Hahella chejuensis KCTC 2396: one gene and its partner. The protein of the gene in region 2 interacts with the protein of the main gene of each other region in a pairwise test. Links are inferred from orthologs where the notes say so. Each region holds a gene or a part of one and is shown on either strand. Other genes may lie near its edges.

Region 1 (12,804 bases), 2.2 Mb from region 2 along the record:
TTCAGAGAAGAAAAGAGGACGGCGTTATCCGTCGTTTGATCACTAACTGTCATGATTTTTGAAGATATTCCCGGCAAACCGACGTAGTCCAAACCCCATACTTTATGCGATGAGCGACTGGACCTGCAATGTTTGCAATAAGTTGTTTAAAACAAGCCCGCCAACGCCTCATTCGCCAGCCGCCCGCTCTTAGCGAAAGGACCGGTGAATGGGATATTGAGAAGCTTATCCGCAGACGCTCCATCGCGCACCGCTTATTTGGGTTATTCCGGGATCTCCGCAAACATTCATAGTTTATCCAGTGTAAACAGAGACAGTCCGAAATTTTCCCGCCCTATGCATGCGTCCAAAAAACAGTCCAGAAGTTGCTGGTCGCGCGGCGGCGCACCTTCTTGCAAATAGCGTCGCGCCTGTTCATGGACGGCGGCCTTGAAGGCCTCTTCCCCGGCGGCGCCTTGACCGTCGAGATGGTCGAAACTGATAAAGAACTTTACGCCACAGGCATCCGCCAGAAGCCACTCCAACGCCTGCCGTTTGACTTCAACCCGCGCAAAGTGCGCCATTGTACATCTTTATGATCCACCGCCATAAGTCTATGGCGTTAATTAGAAAGCTTACAGATCAATATAAGATCCAATGATGAGCATTAAAGGAAACACGCTCAGAAGAAACAACATAAAAATGAGACCAAGCAAGGCTCGCACAGGGTGTTATTTCACCAACAATAAATACCCGCCATAAGCGCATGCCTTTATGGCGAATAACATCATTGCCAATGTTGCAGAATATATTTTTGCTTCAAGCTACCTTCAAGTATTATTTCAGCAACGTTGACTATGAACAGGTCAAACCGGAAAGCGCCGGGTAAAAATTGATAATAAGGAGGTTGCCGATGCCAAATTACACTTGGGTTCCGGTTTTTAAAGCCATTGGCGAATGGATAAACAACTATGAAGATCGCCAGCCGGATCTGATTCAGATTCTGCGGGAAATTGGCGTTGATAGAGGACTGGAGGATGAGCTGGCTGATGGCGGTAAGACGCCATTAACAGTGATTGACCCCTTCACTTTTTTCGCCACTTTTATGAAGTACGGGGTCGATAAACGAAGGGAGCTATTCGCCGCCTTGCTGCGACGCATCGACTTGCCTGTGGCTCCGCCAATGGATTTTAACGGCGTTCCCAGCGCCCAGCCACTGAAGGTCTGGTTATTTCCTTACGCAAAGGAACGCAAGGAGGATATGGTTCCAAGCCTGTGGAAGCTTTTCCAACAAGTATTGGCGGGAAGCATTGACGGCGAATTGTTTAATCGGATCTTACGCATTCCTCATACCGGGTTCGCCAAACTGACGGAGTGCATGTTTTACTTTGCGCCGGACACCTATTTTCCTGTGGACGCCCAGACCAAACCCTGGATAAAAGCAAACGGGCGTGAACTACCCAAAGAAAACTGGGCCAGCTATAAGGAATTATTAGACTGGTTGAAGACTAATACCGATAAGCCGTTTTATGAGATTTCCTATGAGGCTTGGCGCGTCAATCAACAAAACAGCTCAGCAACGCCAACCAATCAGCCGGCGGTTCAAGAGCGCAGACCTCGTCAGTACACAGCAAGCAGTGATAAGCGAGCAGATCGCCAGCGTCATTTCTTAAACCAAATCCTTTATGGCCCGCCAGGCACAGGCAAGACGTATGACACAACCCTGCGCGCTGTGTCACTGGCGGAACCAGACTGGATTATCGCCTTACAGCAACAGGGCTTAAATGCCAACGCAGAGAGGGTCCAGGTTAAAGAGCGCTATGATCAACTGGTTGCCGATAAACGTATTGCATTTACCACCTTCCACCAAAGTTTCTCCTATGAGGACTTCATTGAAGGCATCCGGGCTGTAACGGATGGCGACAACAGCCACATCACTTACCGCGTCGAACCAGGCGTTTTTAAGGAAATTGCCGATCGAGCCGAGAAAGCGGTTGTGGGTGAGCAGCCTCTGGGCCTGTCGGAATCTCCCAATATCTGGAAAATTTCTATTGGTCGCCGAGTTGAGAAAGAAATGCGTGATCGCTACATTCAGGCCGGTGAAGCCCGTATTGGCTGGAATGAAACGGGGGATCTGTCGCAGGAGCCTGATGACCGCACACCGGAGCAACAACAGTACTGGGATTCTCTGTCAGGCCGCAACCATGCGGCCCTTAACTGCTTTTCGGAGGAAATAAAAGTCGGCGACATCCTGTTATGCCTGAAAAACGCTGAAGCGGTTCAGGCGATTGGCGTTGTGACATCAGACTATATATTTGATGAAACGGTGGTCGATGAGCCAAATGAATACGCGCATGTTCGCAAAGTGAACTGGCTGCTAAAAGATATCGAACTGAACATTCTTCCTCTAAACAGTGATCGGCGGATGGTTCAACAAACCGTTTATCTATTGTCTCGCATCAGTTGGCATTCACTGCTGGCCGAGCTGAAACGACAGAACATTGCACCGCATTTATTTTCGGGTACGGACAATAGCAGAGCCAAAAAGCGCAACTATGTGTTGATTATTGATGAAATCAACCGGGGCAATATCTCCCGTATCTTCGGCGAGCTGATCACGCTGTTGGAACCGGATAAACGCAAAGGCGGAGAGGATGAGCGTTCGGTGACGCTCCCCTATTCCAAAGAGCCCATTACTGTACCCGATAATTTGTATGTGCTGGGCACGATGAATACCGCCGATAAGTCGCTGGCCCAGCTGGATCTGGCCTTGCGTCGCCGTTTTGAGTTCGTGGAGTTAATGCCGCAACCGGAACTGCTGACGGGTATCTCCGTGCACGATGTAGATATGGGAGAGCTGCTGGACGTGATGAACCAGCGCATAGAGGCGCTGCTTGACCGAGACCACATGCTGGGACACGCCTATTTTTGGCCTCTCAGAGACGCGAATTCGGACGACGAGAGAGAAAGCCTGTTGGCCGATATTTTCGCCAGGCGCATTGTTCCCTTGCTGCAGGAGTATTTTTTTGCTGACTGGGAACGCATCAGCTGGGTATTGAATGATCCGGCAAAAGAGCCCTCGGTCCGTTTTATTCAGGCAGGCAAAATCGGCCATTCATTAGAAGGCCTGTTTCCAGGTGATATCGCCAGCGAATTAACCGACCGCAGGTACCGGCTTAACCAAACTGCATTCGGTAATCCTGAGGCCTATCGCGGCATTCTGCCAAAAGCCGGAGCGGCCGCCTGATGATTCAGGTACGTGAATACGCCCGCCTGACGACCGACGCCAACGCAACGCCTTCGCTGGATTGCGGTATTGTAAACTCATCTACTTTCGCCTGGTTGCAGGATCTTGCGTCCAGATGGAATAAGAGTGAGCCGATTGCTCTGATTGACGGCCATGGCTCATTAAGACTCGGCAGCTACGTGGGTTACCTGCAAAGCCCTACGGGGGAAGCTATCGAAATTTTGCCGAAAACAGGCCTTGGCGCCGAAGATCCTCAAGCCGCCCGGCGTATTCTGCAACGCATGTTAATGACATCGCTCGATGTGCGGCCACGCACTGCTGGCGACGCCAAACTGAGGCGCATGCGCCAGCCATTGCACGAATGGATATTCAGGCAGTTTCTGACAGAGTTGCAACGGTTGGTTGGCAGGGGGCTGCGCTTCGATTACCAGCGCGTTGACGAAGAGAGCCGCTTCATCCGCGGTCAGCTTCGCTTGAGTCAGCAACAGCGCCAACCTCTTGGGCGGCGGCATCTCTTTCAGATCAGCCACGATATTTACACGCCCGACCGCCTGGAAAATCGCTTGCTTAAAACCACTCTCAGTTATGTGCTGGCCAATTGCAAAAGCGGCGAAAACTGGCGACGGGCGAATGAGCTAACGCACAGAATGGCGGATATTCCCCCCGAACAAGAGCCATTGCGTGCGATGAACAACTGGCGAAGCAACAAACTAATGCAGGATTATGATGCAATCCGCCCTTGGTGCGAGCTGATATTGGCAAAGCTAAACCCCAATTTCCAGCAAGGTCAGCATCGCGGCATTGCTTTGTTATTTCCAATGGAGCAGTTATTTGAAAAATACGTTGAAGTGTCTTTGCGTCACGAATTACCAGCAGGCATTCAACTGAAAGCACAGGCAAGCTCCCAATATTTGCTGCGGCACAAACCGCAAGGCAGCGACATATCCACGACTATGTTCCAGTTAAAACCGGACCTGTTGCTAAGAACGCCATTGGGAGATCAGGTGCTGGATACAAAATGGAAGTTGCTGGATCAGTGCGCCTGGACATCCGATAAAAAGTACAACATTGCTCAAAGCGACCTGTACCAGATGTTCGCCTATGGCCATAAATATCAGCACGGGCGCGGGCATATGATGCTTATTTATCCTAAACACCCGGCGTTTACCGAACCACTGCCGCCGTTCCACTATTCAGAATCGCTGGCTATCTGGATCGCGCCGTTTTGTCTGGAAAGCAGCCGTCTTGTCTCGGGCGGCTGGGAAGCGCACTTTCCTCAAACAACCAATAAACGGCCGTTAGCTTCACTATAGGTTTTTAATCCGCATAGCGCTTTCGCCGCTGTAGGAGGTGGGCTGGTCAGCATTTCTCGATACGCAGTATCCAAGTCTTCCAAAAAGCCTTGTGAGGGGGGGCGCCCTGAAAAGTCGTCCAGGCTGGGTGAGAACTTGATACCGACAATCTCGCACATGGCCTTTTCCAATCCCTGAGGTCTGGCTTCAACAGATTCAAACATTGCTTGCTCTTCAGAAGTCCTTCCGCAAGGGGAATACCAAAAACCAAAGTCATCGATATTTCGTCGCCTATCGCCGGCTAAACAATAATGCGAGATCTCGTGCAATAAACTTCTCGGATAGTTACTCCTAAAGTAAATTATTGCACTTACATTTTCCTTAGACGCCACGTAAAACGGCTCTTCCGCCCCTCCTATTATTTTTAGGCCGGGGAAAATACCTGAAAATGCGTCGATCAAATATTGACAACGCTCATCATCACCAACAACCATTAATGAAACCCTGAGTACAGCTGGCCCATAGGCTAATAGCCTGATCAATTAAGCCACAATCAATAATTATTGAAATTCCAGGAGGCCCCTGAATCGCCGAAGTTATAAAGCAGCTGCATACAATGAACGCAGTGCATGACGGAGAAGGGACGTGGCCGCCGGCATGCCCGTCTCATGAACGCCCCATCGCCTGTGCGAAGCACTTAGAGTATAGGCGTTGCGACACATTCAGGCGGATCTTAAAAATAGTTTAACTTAGCCGCAGAAAGTCGCGCAGACAGGGGCCTTGGATTATGATGGCCGATTATCGATTTTATGAATAAGGTAATCAATTGTAATTTCAACGAGAAGTTCAAGTTTTTTGAACCTTCGACCCAGTAAATTGTCATATTGAACCAATCCATACCCGCGCACCGAAGGGACGCCCGGGGAACAGGCGCGCTGGATAGCGCCAATTTAAATTTTAAGCACCTGTAGCGAGAAACATGCCCCAACTACTCAGAGCCCTATTCATACTGACGCTGTTTTGCTGCGCCACGGTCAGAGCGGAAAGCAACCTGTTCGGCGACAACAACGGCTTTCTGGCCGAACCGGAATTCCTGCCCGTAGAGGAAGCCTACCGGTTCACGTCATCGGTAGAGGGAGACGAGCTAGTCCTGCATTGGGCGATCGCCGACGGCTATTATCTTTACAAAGACCGTACCTCAGTGACGACAGACGCAGAGGGCGTAGCGCAAGGGCGCTGGACTTACTCATCTCCTGGCGAGGAGAAGGAAGATCCCTACTTCGGCATGGTCTATGTCTACCACGATGAGCTTACGATCCGCGTGCCGGTGGCGGCGGAGGAAGGAGCCGAAGTCGAGTTCAAAGTACGCTACCAAGGGTGCGCGGAAGCTGGCCTGTGTTATCCGCCGCAAACGGAAACGGCGCTGTTCACCGGAACGGATTCAGACAGCATTTCCCCTGCCGCAACCACAAACGACTCGACTCAATCCCCCTCTCCCTCAACGGGTCAAAGCGGCTCTTCAACCAGCTCCAGCGTCCCGGGTCCGAGCAAGGCCGCAGATGTCGATTTCACTTCCTCCACATCGATTACGGACTACCTCGTCGCTCAGGGCTTGCTGTTCAGCTTTTTCATCCTGATGGCGGTGGGTATAGGTTTAGCATTTACGCCCTGCGTGTTCCCCATGGTGCCAATCCTGTCCAGCATTATTGTCGGGCAAAAAGAAGTCACTATGCTTCACTCTTTCGTGCTGTCCCTGAGCTACATCATGGGCATGGCGGCGGTCTACACCGCATTGGGCGCGGTGGCGGGCCACTTCGGTGAACTAGGTCAGGACGCCAACATTCAGGCGCAGGTGCAGAAACCCTGGATCTTGATCACGTTCAGCGGTTTGTTCGTACTGCTAGCCCTGTCCATGTTCGGCTTCTATGAGCTTCAGATGCCTTCGTTTTTGCGTGACAAGCTCAGCGGTATGAACACCAAACAACAAGGCGGCGAAATCTTCAGCGTATTCATTATGGGCTTGCTGTCCGCACTGGTGGTGTCCCCCTGCGTATCAGCGCCCTTGATCGCGGCGTTGGGCTACGCCGCCTATCTGGGCTCGGCGTTCAAAGGCGGCGTCGCACTGTTCGGACTCAGCCTGGGCATCGGTTTGCCATTACTCATTCTTGGCACGGGCGGCGCCAAACTATTGCCCCGCGCCGGCGCCTGGATGGAGCATGTGAAGCATGTGTTCGGCGTCGCCCTGCTGGGTGTGGCCATCTGGATGCTGGAGCGCATCCTGCCGCCGGAAGCGACTCTGACGCTGTGGGCGGTATTGATCGGTGTTTCAGCGGTTTACATGGGCGCCTTCACCAATGTCGAATCCGGCTGGAGCGGCTGGCAGAAACTCAACAAAGGTTTGGGACTGGTGTTCTTCGTATACGCCGTCACCCTGATGCTGGGCGCAGCGGCGGGCGCCAACGATCCACTCCGCCCCCTTGCGCCTTACGCCATCAAATCCGCGGTGGCCGCAAACGGCGGCCCGGCTGCGCAGGCGTTAACGTTCGTAAAAGTCACATCACCGGAACAGCTTGACCGGGAGGTCGCCCAGGCCGCCGCCACCGGCAAGCCGGTCATGGTGGATTTTTATGCGGACTGGTGCATCAGCTGCAAGATCATGGAGCGGGAGACTTTTGTCCTGCCGGAAGTACAGTCCGGACTTAGCCGCTTTCACCTTGTTAAAGCGGACGTCACTGACAACGACCAAGGCAACCAGGCGCTACTCAAGCGTTACGGCATATTCGGCCCACCCGCCTTTGTCTTCTTCAACGCTCAAGGGAAAGAGTTAGAGTCCAAACGCTTCCTGGGCGAAATCTCCAAAAACGCGCTTCTTAATCACGTTAAAGACATATAAACTGCGCGGCGTCGCAATCATCCATCATCAGGGGTTGTCAGCGCATGCCGCAAGATCGCTTTCTGCGGGGAGTGGCGTTCATCATTCTCGGCGAGTGCTTTTTCGTGCTTACCGGCATGGTGGTGAAACATATCAGCGTGGAGGCCCATGTCTGGCAGATGGTGTTTTTCCGCAATCTCTTCGGCCTGGCGTTTCTTACTCCCCTGCTACTCCGCTCAGGGCGTAGCGCTTTCAAGACCCAGCGATTGCCGCTTCATTTTCTCCGCGCCGCCCTTGGCGTCGCCGCCTTTTCCTGTTTGATCTACACTTTCGCGTCCATTCGCCTGGCGGAATCCACCATGCTGAAACTGATGCTGCCGCTATTTATTCCGGTCATCGCCTGGGCCTGGCTACGCGAGCGCCCGACGCCGATTTTGGCGTTTTCACTGGGCCTGGGATTTCTCGGCGTCATTATTATTCTGCAACCGGACAGCCTTGCCGCCGCAGCGCGCCTAGCCATTCTCGCCGGATTGTGGGGCGCTTTATTCGCCGCCGGCGCCAAAGTGGTTATCGGACGCTTGGGCGCTACCGAGCCCAGCGTCCGTATCGTTTTCTATTTCAACCTGTTCAGCACCATACTGTCCTGCATTCCCATGCTCTGGTATTGGCGGGCGCTGGAGCCCATCACCCTGGTTTGGCTTCTTCTATTCGCCATACTGGCGACAATAGGTCAGCTATCAACCACCCACGCCTATACACTGGCGTCGCCAGGCAAAATAGGTTTGTACAGCTACGCCTCGCTACCGATTGCAGGTCTGCTGGGATGGTTGATCTGGAGTGAAGAGCTATATTTGGAGCTCTGGATCGGAAGCGGCCTGATTGTCCTGGCTGGCGCACTGACCTTCTTCTATAGTCGGCCCAGAAAGCCGGAGATTGCGACCGCCCAAGACTGACGCTTCAGCCCCCGGCTTTACGGATATGATAAAAAAACTGCTTGTCCCGCTCACCTGAAGCCAGCAATTCATGACCCAGAAACTGACAGAACTTGGGGATATCTCTCTGGGTGGAGGGATCTGTCGCCAATACCTCGATAACGCATCCCACTTCTACATCATTGATGCGGTTGTGCAGCATCATGACCGGCTCAGGGCAAAACAAGCCGCACACATCCATGACACTGTCGATTGAGTATTCTGTGTTTTCGTTCTTGCTGTCGTTCATTGCAACCTCTCCATTACGTGGCGGCGATTATACACTCTCAATGCAGCACGAGCCTCAATTGCTTGGGATTGCTTGTTATACTCATACCAATAAATACTACAAAACCGGAGGGGAGCCTCATGATCCGCGTGTTGATCGAACGCCACATCGCCAAGACCCTGGAAACCAATTACGAATATACCGCGAAAAAGATCTTGCAAGCGGCAGTGCAGGCGCCAGGATTTCTCTCTGGCGAATCACTGCGCAACGCCAACGAACCCAATTACCGGGTGATCTGGTCAACCTGGCGTTCGGTCCAGGACTGGCAATCCTGGCAATCTTCAGAGCAACGCAGAGGGTTGATGGCGGAGCTGATTCCAATGATGGACAGAGAGGAGAAAGTCACCATCCTGGAGCATTCCTGAGGCAATCGCCGGGCTGAGACGGGACAAAAGAGCTTGAGTCTAAAAGCCCAAGCTCAACCAGCCCGGATGCGCTCCGAGCCCCCTAGTGCTTCTGGAAAGCGGTCAGAAAATGTCCTGTGAGCGCCAATACGGTGACTTCTTCGCGATCATGGTATAACTGCTTCACGCGCACCTCCGACTCAATGTCAGCGCCGAGAAGGCGCTCCTGCAGGCGTTGCAGGCAGGCTTCCACTTCATCCATCCGCGTCTTCATAGGCAGCTTCAGATTGAACAGCGCATAGGTGGTCCAGTCGTAACACAACCAATCCGCCATTCGCTCCATTGTCCGTTTTGGCTTATCCACGATATCGCACACCACCCAATCGACTTTTCGCTGCGGCTTATAGACATATCCGTCGTCGCTGACGTAAGTCACCGCCGGATCTTCAAGTAGCTCTTGCTGCAAAGCGCCATGATCGACCGCCGTCATCTTCACGCCCTGGGTGACCATATACCAGGTCCAGCCCCCCGGCGCCGCGCCCAGATCCACGCCCCGCTGTCCGCGTTTAAGAACGAACTCCCGCTCAGCCGGGGTCAGCATGGTCAGAAACGCTTCTTCTATTTTTAAAGCCGAACGGCTTGGAGCTTCATTGCGAAACCGCAGCCGGGGAATGCCCAACGGTAAGGCGCTGCTATTGGGATGCACCGCCAAGGCGGCGATGATGTGTTGGCCAGACAGACATACTAAGTGCAACTGAGGCAGCTCATCCGTTTTTGCCTTGCTTAGCACGCCCGCGTTGCGCAATGCCGCGCTCATCGGCGCCGTCAGCTTCTTGGCTAATTTCTGCAGAGATCCGGCTTCATCCTCCAGCGGCGTTTCTATATGCAGGAATCCAAATGCGCCGCCGGGGCGCAGCGCTTCGACCACCGGCGAGACACGGTCAGTAGTATCTTCGATCTCGATATCATGCAACGCGCAAAATACTTGCCGCGCAAAAATACAGCGGCTCACCTCTATCTCTTTATAGACATCCAGCGGGTTGCCCTGAGAGCAACGCCAGAATACAACGCCCGTCCCCTTATCTATTTTCGAGTATCCGTAAACGAACTGCAGCGAGGCGATGTTCTGCAGCTCCTGCGCGCACTCTGCTTCAAATCCAGGTCGGCAATAGGCGAGCAGTCCGATCGCGGAGTATTTGCCGGAACTTAAAGGAGAACGTTTACGGGAGGAGCTGGTAGGGTATTTTTGCGACATCCGGGCATTTCCAATCATCAATTCATCGACGCGCCAATGCGCGGCTGGGTAAAGGCCGCTATTGTCGTCTATCCGCTCGCCCTGGGCAAATCAGCGCAGCATAAAGGTCAACGCCGCCTGCGCCGCAGTCCGCCAATTCTCTTCTTTAGAGAAGCCTGACGCTTTGCGCGGGGCCAGATCATGGTCGCCATCGGGAAGCCACTCGATTACGCACCGCTCTCCCATATACTGCGCCATATTTTCAGCTCTGCCGCCAAAGGGGTCGCGCGCTCCTTGCAGTATCAATCCCGGGACTTGAATTCCGGCAAGATGCTCCGTCCGGAGTTTGTCCAGTTTACCTGGAGGGTGAAAGGGATAACCAAACGCCAGCCAGCCTCGCACTCGCCCCTCCCCTTCCGGCAGGTCCGCCGCCAGCATGCTGGCCATGCGCCCGCCCATGGATTTGCCCGCCAGAAAGACTTCCGCATCAGGAGAGCAATTTTCCAGCGCCTCCGCGAAGCAATTCAGCAGCTTGTCCTGCCGGTCTGGCGGACGTTTCTTTCCTGAGTCGCGACGTTCTTGCATATAGGGAAACTCAAAGCGCACGACTTTGACGCCGCCAATGCTGATCTCCTGTGCGATAAAGGACATGAAATCGGAGTCCATCGGCGCGCCGGCGCCATGAGCGAATAAAAGAACCTTCCCGGCCTGTTCCGGACCGTCGACCATAAAGCGCATGCGCCCTCCATCAACCATCAACCATCAACCATCAACCAATAAACAACGCGTAAACTGTGATCTGACAAAATATTCATCTTTGCGCGAAGGCCGCCATTATCACGATCTCGCCTCCTTTATTAAAGGAAGGAGTCATTCCATATGAAATTGACCAGAAATCAGCCGAAAATCATCTATTATTTCTAGTAATTATTTAGGTATTGGGTGAGAGGGATTTCCTGTCCTTTGGTCATTGTTTCACATGCCCTAAGACTTCCCTTGCAGTAAAGTCGAAGACAGACGCTCCCCTTCTGAACTAACGCATCCGCCCTCCGGTTTATAACGCGTTTGATGCATATCAAGCAGGGGAAAAAATACGTGGAGATAATGACTTGGCCAAGCATATTAAGTTGACAGCCCTATTGTGCAACTCTTATGCTTCGGCCCGCTGTCGAGGGGGAGGAAAAAGAGGCCCCTGGTTTCTGGATCCTGAAAGCCTGACATTCGAACTGGGCGACAACTCAAAATTGCAAAAGCATAACGAACTCGCCAGCAGGTTTGCGCCGTATTAATCAACTCAGGGTAGGAATAGTCACTAATGAATACAGTAAGTGCTAACGAAACCTACAACTACAAGGTGGTGCGTCAGTTCGCCATCATGACAGTTGTTTGGGGTATAGTGGGCATGGCTGTCGGCGTGCTTATCGCAGCACAGCTGGTCTGGCCGGAGCTAAATACTCACTATCCATGGTTCCATTTCGGTCGTTTAAGACCACTGCACACTAACGCCGTTATCTTCGCTTTCGGCGGCTGCGCGCTTTTCGCAACTTCCTACTATGTCGTCCAACGCACCAGTCAGGCTTCTCTGTTTTCCAACGGTCTGGCCAGCTTCACCTTCTGGGGCTGGCAAGCAATCATCGTATTGGCCGCGATTACGCTGCCTCTGGGTTACACCACTTCCAAAGAATACGCAGAACTGGAATGGCCGATCGACATTTTGATCGCGGTTGTCTGGGTGGCGTACGCTATTGTTTTTTTTGGAACTGTCGCCAAACGTAAAAGCAAACATATATATGTCGCCAACTGGTTCTTTGGCGCATTCATTATTACTGTCGCCGTTCTGCACATCGGCAACAGCATGGCGATCCCAGTTTCCGCCATGAAGTCTTACTCTGTATACGCTGGCGCTATCGACGCGATGGTACAGTGGTGGTGGGGCCACAACGCAGTAGGTTTCTTCCTGACCGCCGGTTTCCTGGGCATCATGTACTACTTCGTTCCCAAGCAAGCAGAGCGTCCTGTTTATTCTTATCGTCTGTCCATCGTTCATTTCTGGGCGTTGATCAGCATCTACGTATGGGCCGGCGCGCACCACTTGCACTACAGCGCACTGCCTGACTGGGCGCAAAGCGCGGGTATGGTTATGTCTCTGATCCTGCTGGCGCCCTCCTGGGGCGGTATGATCAACGGCATGATGACCCTGTCCGGCGCCTGGCATAAGCTGCGCACTGACCCGGTTCTGCGCTTCCTTGTTGTCTCTCTGTCTTTCTACGGCATGTCCACGTTCGAAGGCCCGATGATGTCCATCAAGACCGTCAACGCGCTTTCCCACAATACTGACTGGACTATCGGCCACGTTCACTCCGGCGCTCTGGGCTGGGTTGCGATGATCTCTATTGGCGCGCTTTACCATCTGATTCCCCGTCTGTACGGCCTGAAAGAAATGTACAGCGTGCAGCTGGTCAACGTTCACTTCTGGCTGGCGACCATTGGCACCGTACTTTACATCGCGGCAATGTGGGTCAACGGCATCATGCAAGGCCTGATGTGGCGCGCAGTTAACGAAGACGGCACCCTGA
Region 2 (9,156 bases):
TTGGCCGCGCGGCGGCGAAGACCTTCGCCCGACACGGCGCTACGATTATTCTCAGCGGCCGCACCACCAAGAAGCTGGAAGACGTCTATGATGAAATCGAAGCGGAAGGCGGCCCGAAACCCGCCATCTTCCCCGTCAACCTGGAAGGCGCTGTAGCGAAGGATTACGACGATCTGGCCAACGCCATTCGTGAAGAGTTCGGCCGACTTGACGGGGTGCTGCACAACGCCGCCATTCTCGGTCATCGCACCCCGCTGGAGCATTACGACCCGGACAGCTGGGCCCGCGTGATGCAGGTAAACGCCATGGCGCCCTTTCTGTTGACCCGGTCATTGATGCCGGTAATCCGCGAATCGGAAGACGCCTCCATTGTTTTCACTTCATCCAGCGTCGGTCGCAAAGGTAAAGCCTACTGGGGCGCTTACGCCGTATCCAAATTCGCCGTTGAAGGCATGATGCAGGTGCTGGCGGACGAACTGGACGACGATGACAAACGCATTCGCGTCAACAGCGTCAATCCCGGCGCCACTCGCACCGCCATGCGCGCTCTGGCTTATCCGGCGGAAGACGCCACGAAAAACCCAACGCCTGAAGAGATCATGAACGTCTATCTTTATCTGATGGGTAAAGACAGCATTGGCGTTACCGGTCAGGCATTCAACGCACAAGGCGACTGATCTTGCAGCTGTATTTCACGCCTTAATCAAGGTCTGCGCCAACACGCAGCGGAGAAGGAGCGATGAACAACACAGCAAAGTGGACAATCTTTTTCTTCGCCGCAGGTCTCAGCGCCTGCGGCAGCACGCCTCCAGCGGGACTGGGAGCCCATGACGGACGATTGTCCTCCTGCCCTGAAAGCCCTAACTGCGTGAGCAGCTTTAGCGACCCCAGCGACGCGGAGCACTTCATTACCCCCCTGTACAACGACAAAGCGGCTCAAATGTGGGAGCGACTGCCCACTGTTTTGGAAAGCGCCGGCAATATCCGCATCATTCAACGTAAACCCGACTACATCCGTGCGGAAGCCACGTCCTTCGTCTTTCGCTTTGTGGACGATGTAGAGTTTCTGTTAGACAGGGAGGCCGGGGTGATACATCTGCGCTCGGCGTCCCGACTGGGTTATCGGGACTTCGGCGTCAATCGGGAAAGGCTGGAGGAAATCAAGGCGGCGCTACTCAGCGAGTAGCGCCATCAGCGCGCTTACTGCACCTGTTGATCGATCACCAGGTCAAGCGGTTCGCTCTGGGTTCGCAGCTCGATTGGGCCGACCACGCCCTGTAAGTCTCCCGGCTGAGGCTGAGGCGAGCCGGACTTAGATACCCGCGCGACCACTTCGACGGTTTCGGCGGAAGACAGCTTCGCCATCGGCCCCATGGCCATGGAGTCATCCAGGGTCACACTGACTGGCAGCTCGCTGACAGTTTTACGCACCACCGCCAATGGCATACGCGTACCGTCTGCAGGACGCGCGAGAATAAACACGGTATCGCCCGGCTCGGCTTTGGCGCTCAAACTTTCTCCCAGACTGACTTGCAGTTGCAGGCTGGCGCCGCCCGCCGCCTGTGCGGGTTGCTGAGCCTCCTGCTCCGCAGCCAGTTGCTCCGCTCTCGCCACGCCATTGCGAATCGCCGCGGCGTTGGGGTCGTTCGGGTTCAGCTCGACAATACGGCGCCAGAACTTGGCGGCTTCAGCGTAGCGCTGTTCCTGGAACGCCGCCACGCCCAGAATACTCAGTGAACTGCCTTCGTTGGGGTCGGTTTTCAGGGCCTGCTCCAACGCCGCTCTGACCGGAGCGCTCAAGCGCCCTTCCTTGAAGAACAGCGCCTGCGCGCGCAACCCATGGGCGCCAGCGGGGTTTTCGCCTTCCGCCGTCAACAACTCCGCCAGGCGACGAAACGCCTCCTCTGCTTCCACGTAGCGCTGCATGGTCATCAGTGAACGCCCCAATAGCGCCCAACCTTCTATGTTCTCGGGCTGCTCCAATAGACGATCGCGCAAACGACGCAGAATCTCTTCAGGGTCGTTTCCGGCCAACGCCAACTGCAGGCGAGTTTCTTTCATCCACTCCACCTGACGCAGGCCTTTATAGTCGCCAAACTGGTGATACATCAACAGCGCGGCGGCGGGAACGCCCACAACGACCAGCACCAGTATCAGAATCTGTCGCAGGCGGCTGCTGCGGTACGCCATGCTTTGCGCGCCCGGCTCAGCATCGTTCAGCAGCGACTTTTCCAGTTCAATATGCAGATCGTGAAACTCCGCGTCGCTGATTAGCCCCGCCTGCAGCTCCGCTCGCAATTCCGTCAGGCGGTCTTCGAACAACGCCACGTTGGCGGTGTCGCAACGCGCGCCCGCACCCTGTGAACCGGATTTGAGGATGGACAACAAAGGAAAGGCGATGATCGCTATCGCCAAAACCGCCAGAAGGACGATAGCCAGCCAGAATACTGTCATTCGGAGTGCCTGTTATTTCTGCTCAGATTCTTCGGAAGAGGTTTGCTGCAATAGCGCCCGCAGACGCGCTTGTTCGTCGTCGCTCAAGTCAGTCGTCTCGCCCTGTGAGCGGCGTCTGCGACGGGCGATGTACAGGAGAACGGACAAGCCCAGGGTCACCACAGTGACCGGCCCCAGCCATAAAACGGCGGTCTGGGCGTTCAGGCGCGGTCGGTACAACACAAAATCGCCATAGCGGGCCACCATGAAGTCAACGATGTCGTCGTCGCTCTTCCCTTCTTCGATCATACGATGCACTTCACGGCGCAAATCTTTGGCGATGGGCGCGGTGGAGTCGGAGATATTCTGGTTCTGACACAGGGGACAACGCAGTTCATAAGTCAGTGTTTGATAGCGCTCGCGACCTTCTTCGCTGCTGAACTGATAATCGTCAATCGCCCACACGGCGGCGGAAGCCCACAGAGCCGTCAGACATACCAACCGTCGCAATGCGCTCATGTTCCTGGCTCCTCAATCCCATTGGCGTTCGCCATTTTCAGATTACGCAGCATGGGCGCCAGCGTTTCCCGCCAGACTTTTTCGTTCACCACGCCCACATGGCGGTAACGAATCACGCCAGCGGCGTCGATAACGTAAGTCTCAGGCGCGCCATAAACGCCCAGGTCCAATCCCAGACGGCCTTCCGGGTCAAAAATTACGAAGCGGTAGGGGTCCTCTAACGCCTCAAGCCACTTCTTCGCCGCCTCACGATCGTCCTTGTAGTTCAGACCGATCACCGGCACGTTGTATTCTTTCGCCAATTTCAGCAGATAAGGATGCTCCACCCGACAGGAAGGGCACCAGGTCGCCCAGACATTCAGCAACATAGGCTCGCCCTTGAGATCCGCCGGCGTCATTTCCCGGTCAGGATTGTACAGCTCGCCCAACTTGAACGCCGGCACAGGCTGATCCTTGCGCGCCAGCTCCAGCTTGGACGGATCGTTGTCTATATTCTGGTTGAACAGAATGACGACTGCGACGAACGCCAATAGAGGAATAAACAAGAAAAACCGCTTCATCACGCCTGCTGTCCTCCCAGAGCGTCGGCCTCGCCATTCGACTTCCGACCGTCGCCGCTATCCATGGCTTCCGCCGCCGTAAGCCTGCGTTTCAACTTGATGCGATAACGCCTGTCCGCCACCGCCAGGAAACCACCCCAGGCCATGAATACGCCGCCCAACCAGAGCCAGCGCACAAAGGGCTTGTATTGCACGCGCATGGTCCAGGACTCGTCATCCAGAGATTCGCCCAAAGAAACGTAGAGATCCCGGAACAGTCCTGGATCGATGCCCGCTTCCGTCATCACATTACCGGACACCTGATAGCGGCGCTTTTCCGGATGCAGAACATGCAACACTTCACCGTCGCTGTCGAGAATCGAAATGGTGGCGCGATCGCCAATAAAGTTTGGACCGCGACGCTGGGTTTCTTCGTCAAAACGGAAGGTGAAGCCCGCCAGCTCAACAGATTGCCCCGGCGCCAGGCGCACGTCCCGCTCCAGCGTGTATTGCGACACCATGGTCGCGCCAACGATGGTCACCGCCAGGCCCAGATGGCCCAACACCATACCTTTGTAGCTACGGGAAGTACGCAACCAGCCACGTACGCGTCCTTGAGAGGAAGCGCTTTTGAGCCAGGCGTCGCGCAGAGTCGCGGCGAACAACCATACGGCGATAAAAACGCCAATAACCGCCATCAAAAGGATTTCCCCATACATCCAGGGAATCGCAACGGAAAGAACTGCGCTGACCGACAAAAGCATGGGGACAGGACCCAGCAGCTGCGCGGCTTTGGTGTCCTTCCAGTGACTGTACATGCCTATGCCCATCACGATGACCAATAAAGGGGCCAACAGGGAGAACATCAAATTGAAATAGGGAGCGCCGACGGAGATTTCCTTATCCATCCACTCCGCCACCAACGGAGCCAATGTGCCGATCAATACTGTCAGCATAGCGACCACAAGAATAATGTTGTTAACCAGCAGGAACACTTCCCGGGAGGTTTCGCTGAAGCCAATGCGGCTTTTCACTACTGGCGCGCGCAAGGCGTATAGCAGCAGCGAGCCGCCAATCACCACGCCCAGCATCATGAGCACGAAGCGCCCCCGTTCAGGATCTGAGGCGAAAGCATGCACTGAGGTCAAAATGCCGGAGCGAACCAGAAAGGTGCCCAGCAGGCTAAGCGAGAAAGCAAATATCGCCAGCAAGACGGTCCAGCTTTTGAAAACGCCGCGCTTTTCCGTCGCCGCCAGGGAGTGCATCAAAGCCGTGCCCGCCAACCAGGGCATAAAGGACGCGTTTTCTACCGGGTCCCAAAACCACCAGCCGCCCCAACCCAGTTCGTAGTAGGCCCACCAGCTGCCTAACGCGATGCCCAGAGTCAAAAACGCCCAGGCCACCGTCGTCCAGGGACGCGACCAGCGCGCCCATGCTGCGTCCAGGCGACCGCCCATCAGCGCAGCCACCGCAAATGCGAAAGCGACGGAGAAACCAACATAGCCCATATACAACATAGGCGGATGCACAATCAGACCGAAGTCCTGCAACAATGGGTTCAGGTCGGCGCCGTCCTGCGGCGAATTCGGCAGGTAGCGTAAGAAGGGGTTGGAGGTCAGCAGGATGAACAACATAAAGCCGATGCTGATCATGCCCATGACGCCCAGTACACGCGCCACCATCTCCAGCGGCAGTTGTTTGCTGAATTTGGCCACGGCGGCGGTCCAGCCGGTCAGAATCAACGCCCACAGTAGCAATGAGCCTTCGTGGCCGCCCCACACAGCGCTGAATTTGTAATACCAGGGCAACAGGCTATTGGAGTGCCCCGCCACATAGCGGACGCTGAAATCGTCCTGAAGAAAAGAGGTTGTTAACGCGGCGAACGCCACCGTGGCCATCAGAAACTGAGCGCCCGCCAAAGGACGGGATAATCGCATCCACAGACGATCGCCGATCCAGGCGCCGGCGATGGGCGTAACCGCCAACAAGATTGCGAAACAAAAACTTAAAATCAGTGCGAAGTGGCCTAGCTCAGCGATCATACGTCATTCCTTCAGTAAGTCTGCGCGGGCGCGGCGTCCTGCGCCTTGTCGAGGGCGCGCTGCACTTCCGGCGGCATGTATTTTTCATCGTGCTTGGCCAGCACTTCCTCCGCCTGGAACACGCCCTGCGCATCCAGCTTGCCGGTCGCGACGATGCCCTGCCCCTCTCGGAACAGATCGGGCAGAATGCCGGTGTATTTGACGTCAACGTTGCTGTTGTAATCCGTCACAGTGAAGGCCACCGCCAAAGACTGCCCGTCTCTGCTCACGCTACCGTCAACCACCATGCCGCCGACGCGAATGCTTTTGTCCACGGGAGCAGCGCCTTGCGCCACTTCAGTAGGATTATAAAAGTGATTCACGTTACTGCTGAGCGCAGCCATGATCAAACCGACGGTCGCGCTGACGCCGATCACCAGGAATGACACAATAATTAGACGCTGCTTGCGCTTGGGATTCATTGGGACGCCTTCTCCCTTCTATACTGCTGGGACAATCTTTTGACGAGGCCATCGCGCTTTAGTTTCGGCGCAGCCAGGTTATACAGGAACACCAGTCCGCCCGCGCCATAGGCCAACCAGACGTAAAGACCATGGCCGCCCATTGCGAAAAATTCATTGAGGCTTTCGAAGTTCATACTTTCCCCTCTTTCGCCAATAGCTCGCGGACCCATAGGGTACGGCGTTCACGCTCGATTATCTCATTACGACTTCGTAAGAAAAGCGAATAACCGAAGAAGCAATAAACGCCTATCACCATCACCAATAACGGCGCCCACATTTCCACCGGCATATCAGGCTTTTCCGTTAGCTTGAAGGTGGCGGGCTGATGCAGGGTGCGCCACCATTCCACGGAGTATTTGATGATGGGAATATTCACCACGCCAACCAGACTCAATACCGCCGCCGCTCTACCAGCGGTGATTTTGTCTTCGATGGCGGCTTCCAGGGCGATAATGCCGAAATACAGGAACAGCAAAATGAGCATGGCGGTAAGACGCGCGTCCCACTCCCACCATGTTCCCCAAGTGGGTTTACCCCAGACCGCTCCGGTGAATAACGCCAAAAAACAGAAAGACGCGCCTATCGGCGCTGCGCACTTCAGCACTACATCCGCCATTTTCATGCGCCAGACCAGGCTGACGAAGCCGGCGACAGCCATAATCATGTAGCAGGACTGCGCCAGGATTGCGGCGGGGACGTGCAGATAAATAATGCGGAAGCTATTGCCCTGCTGATAATCCTGGGGCGCAAACGCCAGCCCCCAGACGATGCCGACAGGCAGCAGGATCAACGCGCCCCAACCGAGCCAGAACGACCACACCAGACTGCGCTCGTAAAACCATTTGGGCGAACCCCATCGGTGAAACCACTGTTTAAATGCTTCCCACATAATCGCTTCTGTTATCTGTATTCAAGCTATTCAGTCCGCCGCCGCGTCGCCCGCACAAGAAGACGCCGCGCCAACCTGTTCTATTGTCTCAGTTGGAGACGCTTATTTTAAGCGCAGCCGCCGCGGCGAAAGGCGCCAATGTCAGCGACAGCGCCAGTATTGCGCCCAGCATGGCCAGCGTAGAGGTGTAATCCATACCGGCCGCCGCGCTCTGCACCATGCCGGTTCCGAAGATCAGCACGGGAATATACAGGGGCAGCACCAACAATGAAATCAAAACCCCGCCCACGCGCAACCCGACCGTCAAGGCGGCGCCAATGGCGCCAATCAGACTGAGAACCGGCGCGCCCACCAACAGCGACAGCATCAAGACGCCAAGTAAGCCTTCGTCGACGTGCAGCATCAGAGCCAGCACCGGGCTTAGCAACAGCAAGGGCAGCCCGGTGGTCAACCAGTGCGCGAACACCTTCGCCAGCACCAGAATAAACAAGGGCTGGGGGGCCAGCGTCAGTTGCTCCAGCGATCCATCTTCATGATCCGCCCGAAATAATGCATCCAGAGAAAGCAACGTCGCCAGCAAGGAGGCCACCCAAACGACTCCGGCGGCGGCAGGCGCCAAAAAGCTCTTTTCCGGTGAAACCCCCAAGGGAAACAGGCTGACCGCCATCACGAAAAACACCAGTGGATTGGCCAGTTCCTGAGGACGCCGGAACGCCAGCATCAAATCCCGTCGCACTACGGCGCAAAAACCCGCCCATACGCCTACTTCCGTCAAGACACAGCCCCCAATTGGATGCGGCGCACTTCGCCGGACAAATGCAAACTGTGATGCGTGGTCAAAATCACCGCGCCGCCGCCGTTAGCCTTTTCACGCAGCAGCGTTTCCAACTGCGCCACCCCCTTCTTATCAATGGCGGTGAAAGCTTCATCCAGCACCCACAGAGGCGCGGAGGACACGTGCAGGCGCGCCAGCGCGGCCCGACGCTGTTGTCCGGCGGACAAACTGTTGCAGGGCGAATATTCATAGCCGGCGAGACCCACCGTCTCCAGGGCGCTCATCATGCGTTCTTCATTCACGTCTTCACGCTGGGCGCACCAGGCGCGGAGGTTTTCCAACGGAGTCAACAGCGCTTTGACGCCAGTTTTATGGCCCAGGTACAGCAGTGAAGAAAGAAATTGCGGACGCGCCTGCGACATGCGTTCGCCACGCCAGAACAGTTCGCCCTGACGCAATGGGGCCAGTCCGCATAAAAGTTTGAGTAAAGTGGTTTTTCCGGCCCCGTTGGGGCCTTCTATCTGTACGACGTCCCCGGAATGGACGGAGAAGGACAGGTTTTCGAACAGGATACGGTCATCTCGCTCGCACTGGAGATTCTTGGCCTCAAGCAGAGGAGTTTGACCTGTCATAATTACTAAAGCAGCCTCTTGTATGCGCCTCTGGCGTGCAGGAAAACGCGGAACAACCGGAAATAAAGCGGCGCAAGAATAACAAATTGGCGCTTTTCCCGAAAAGTCGTCAACAATAACGGAAAAGAGTTAGAAAAGTGGCCCGCTCGCGCTTAAGCTTTGTAAAACGGGCGCATTATAGCCCAGCTTTCCCCGGATGGTCAGTGCATAGCCCTGATTAAGATCATTTTATTGTGGGAGAAATGTTAAAAAGCGATGAAAGTTCAGTCTGACGCCGCCTCAGCGCCTACTCGCACTCACTCTCTTCCACCGAAGATACAGGCGGAATTAGCGGCTATCGTGCAGAAAGTCGGCAATTTATTCTCCGCCCGCATTACCGATATCGCTCCCTCTCCCAGCACAGGAACGCCCAATCCCAGCCTCAGCGCACAAACTTCCGCCACGCCGTCCTGGCGTTTGATATTGAGCGCCGATGGGCTGCCGCAGCCGCTGCAAACTGATATCCGCACAGCGCAACTGCCCCAGGACTGGCTGGTCGGCAAAGTGCTGCAACTGCAAGTCACTGCATTAGGCTTAAAAGTCGTCGATTCGTTAGCGCCGCCACAAACAGAGCCCCCACAGGCGCTTCTCGCCACAACTTTACAGACGCTGTCCAAGTGGCTGCCGTTACAGGGCGATCTTCGCCGCAACCTGGAAGCGTTAGTCCGGCTATCCTCTGATACACGCTTGCCCAGGGACTTGGCGCAAACGCTTGATAAACTAAATCAGACGCTGCCGACGCCACCGCGAGTCAGCGAAGCCGGCGGCCTAAAGCAGGCTATCCA

Evidence for each region.
Region 1: the proteins of HCH_RS19495 (region 2) and dsbD interact in binary tests that used the Escherichia coli proteins (3 or more experiments, as listed by UniProt). The link is inferred for Hahella chejuensis KCTC 2396 from one-to-one orthologs.

The regions. Positions count from the first base shown.
Region 1 is NC_007645.1:2,342,102-2,354,905, reverse strand. The notes cover bases 5,063-7,954. They hold dsbD (protein-disulfide reductase DsbD), read left to right. Parts: upstream 5,063-5,497; coding sequence 5,498-7,411; downstream 7,412-7,954. Other genes in these bases: HCH_RS10410 (DMT family transporter), read left to right, coding at 7,456-7,954. In the rest of the region: HCH_RS10435 (DEAD/DEAH box helicase), read right to left, coding at 1-53; HCH_RS10430 (elongation factor P hydroxylase), read right to left, coding at 288-563; HCH_RS34720 (AAA family ATPase), read left to right, coding at 1,127-3,226; HCH_RS10420 (McrC family protein), read left to right, coding at 3,226-4,539; HCH_RS33035 (elongation factor P hydroxylase), read right to left, coding at 4,503-5,012; more of HCH_RS10410, read left to right, coding at 7,955-8,343; sulfurtransferase TusA, read right to left, coding at 8,348-8,611; HCH_RS10400 (antibiotic biosynthesis monooxygenase family protein), read left to right, coding at 8,731-9,015; 23S rRNA (cytidine(2498)-2'-O)-methyltransferase RlmM, read right to left, coding at 9,098-10,249; HCH_RS10390 (alpha/beta family hydrolase), read right to left, coding at 10,340-10,966; ccoN (cytochrome-c oxidase, cbb3-type subunit I), read left to right, coding at 11,544-12,804. UniProt on the Escherichia coli protein: Required to facilitate the formation of correct disulfide bonds in some periplasmic proteins and for the assembly of the periplasmic c-type cytochromes.
Region 2 is NC_007645.1:4,505,444-4,514,599, forward strand. Bases 1,731-4,730 are described here. They hold HCH_RS19495 (DsbE family thiol:disulfide interchange protein), read right to left. Parts: upstream 3,513-4,730; coding sequence 2,949-3,512; downstream 1,731-2,948. Other genes in these bases: ccmI (c-type cytochrome biogenesis protein CcmI), read right to left, coding at 1,731-2,454; HCH_RS19490 (cytochrome c-type biogenesis protein), read right to left, coding at 2,467-2,943; HCH_RS19500 (heme lyase CcmF/NrfE family subunit), read right to left, coding at 3,512-4,730. In the rest of the region: HCH_RS19475 (YciK family oxidoreductase), read left to right, coding at 1-677; HCH_RS19480 (DUF1499 domain-containing protein), read left to right, coding at 740-1,186; more of ccmI, read right to left, coding at 1,201-1,730; more of HCH_RS19500, read right to left, coding at 4,731-5,533; cytochrome c maturation protein CcmE, read right to left, coding at 5,545-5,994; heme exporter protein CcmD, read right to left, coding at 5,991-6,170; HCH_RS19515 (heme ABC transporter permease), read right to left, coding at 6,167-6,925; heme exporter protein CcmB, read right to left, coding at 7,014-7,700; cytochrome c biogenesis heme-transporting ATPase CcmA, read right to left, coding at 7,697-8,332; HCH_RS19530 (flagellar hook-length control protein FliK), read left to right, coding at 8,588-9,156. UniProt on the Escherichia coli protein: Involved in disulfide bond formation. Catalyzes a late, reductive step in the assembly of periplasmic c-type cytochromes, probably the reduction of disulfide bonds of the apocytochrome c to allow covalent linkage with the heme.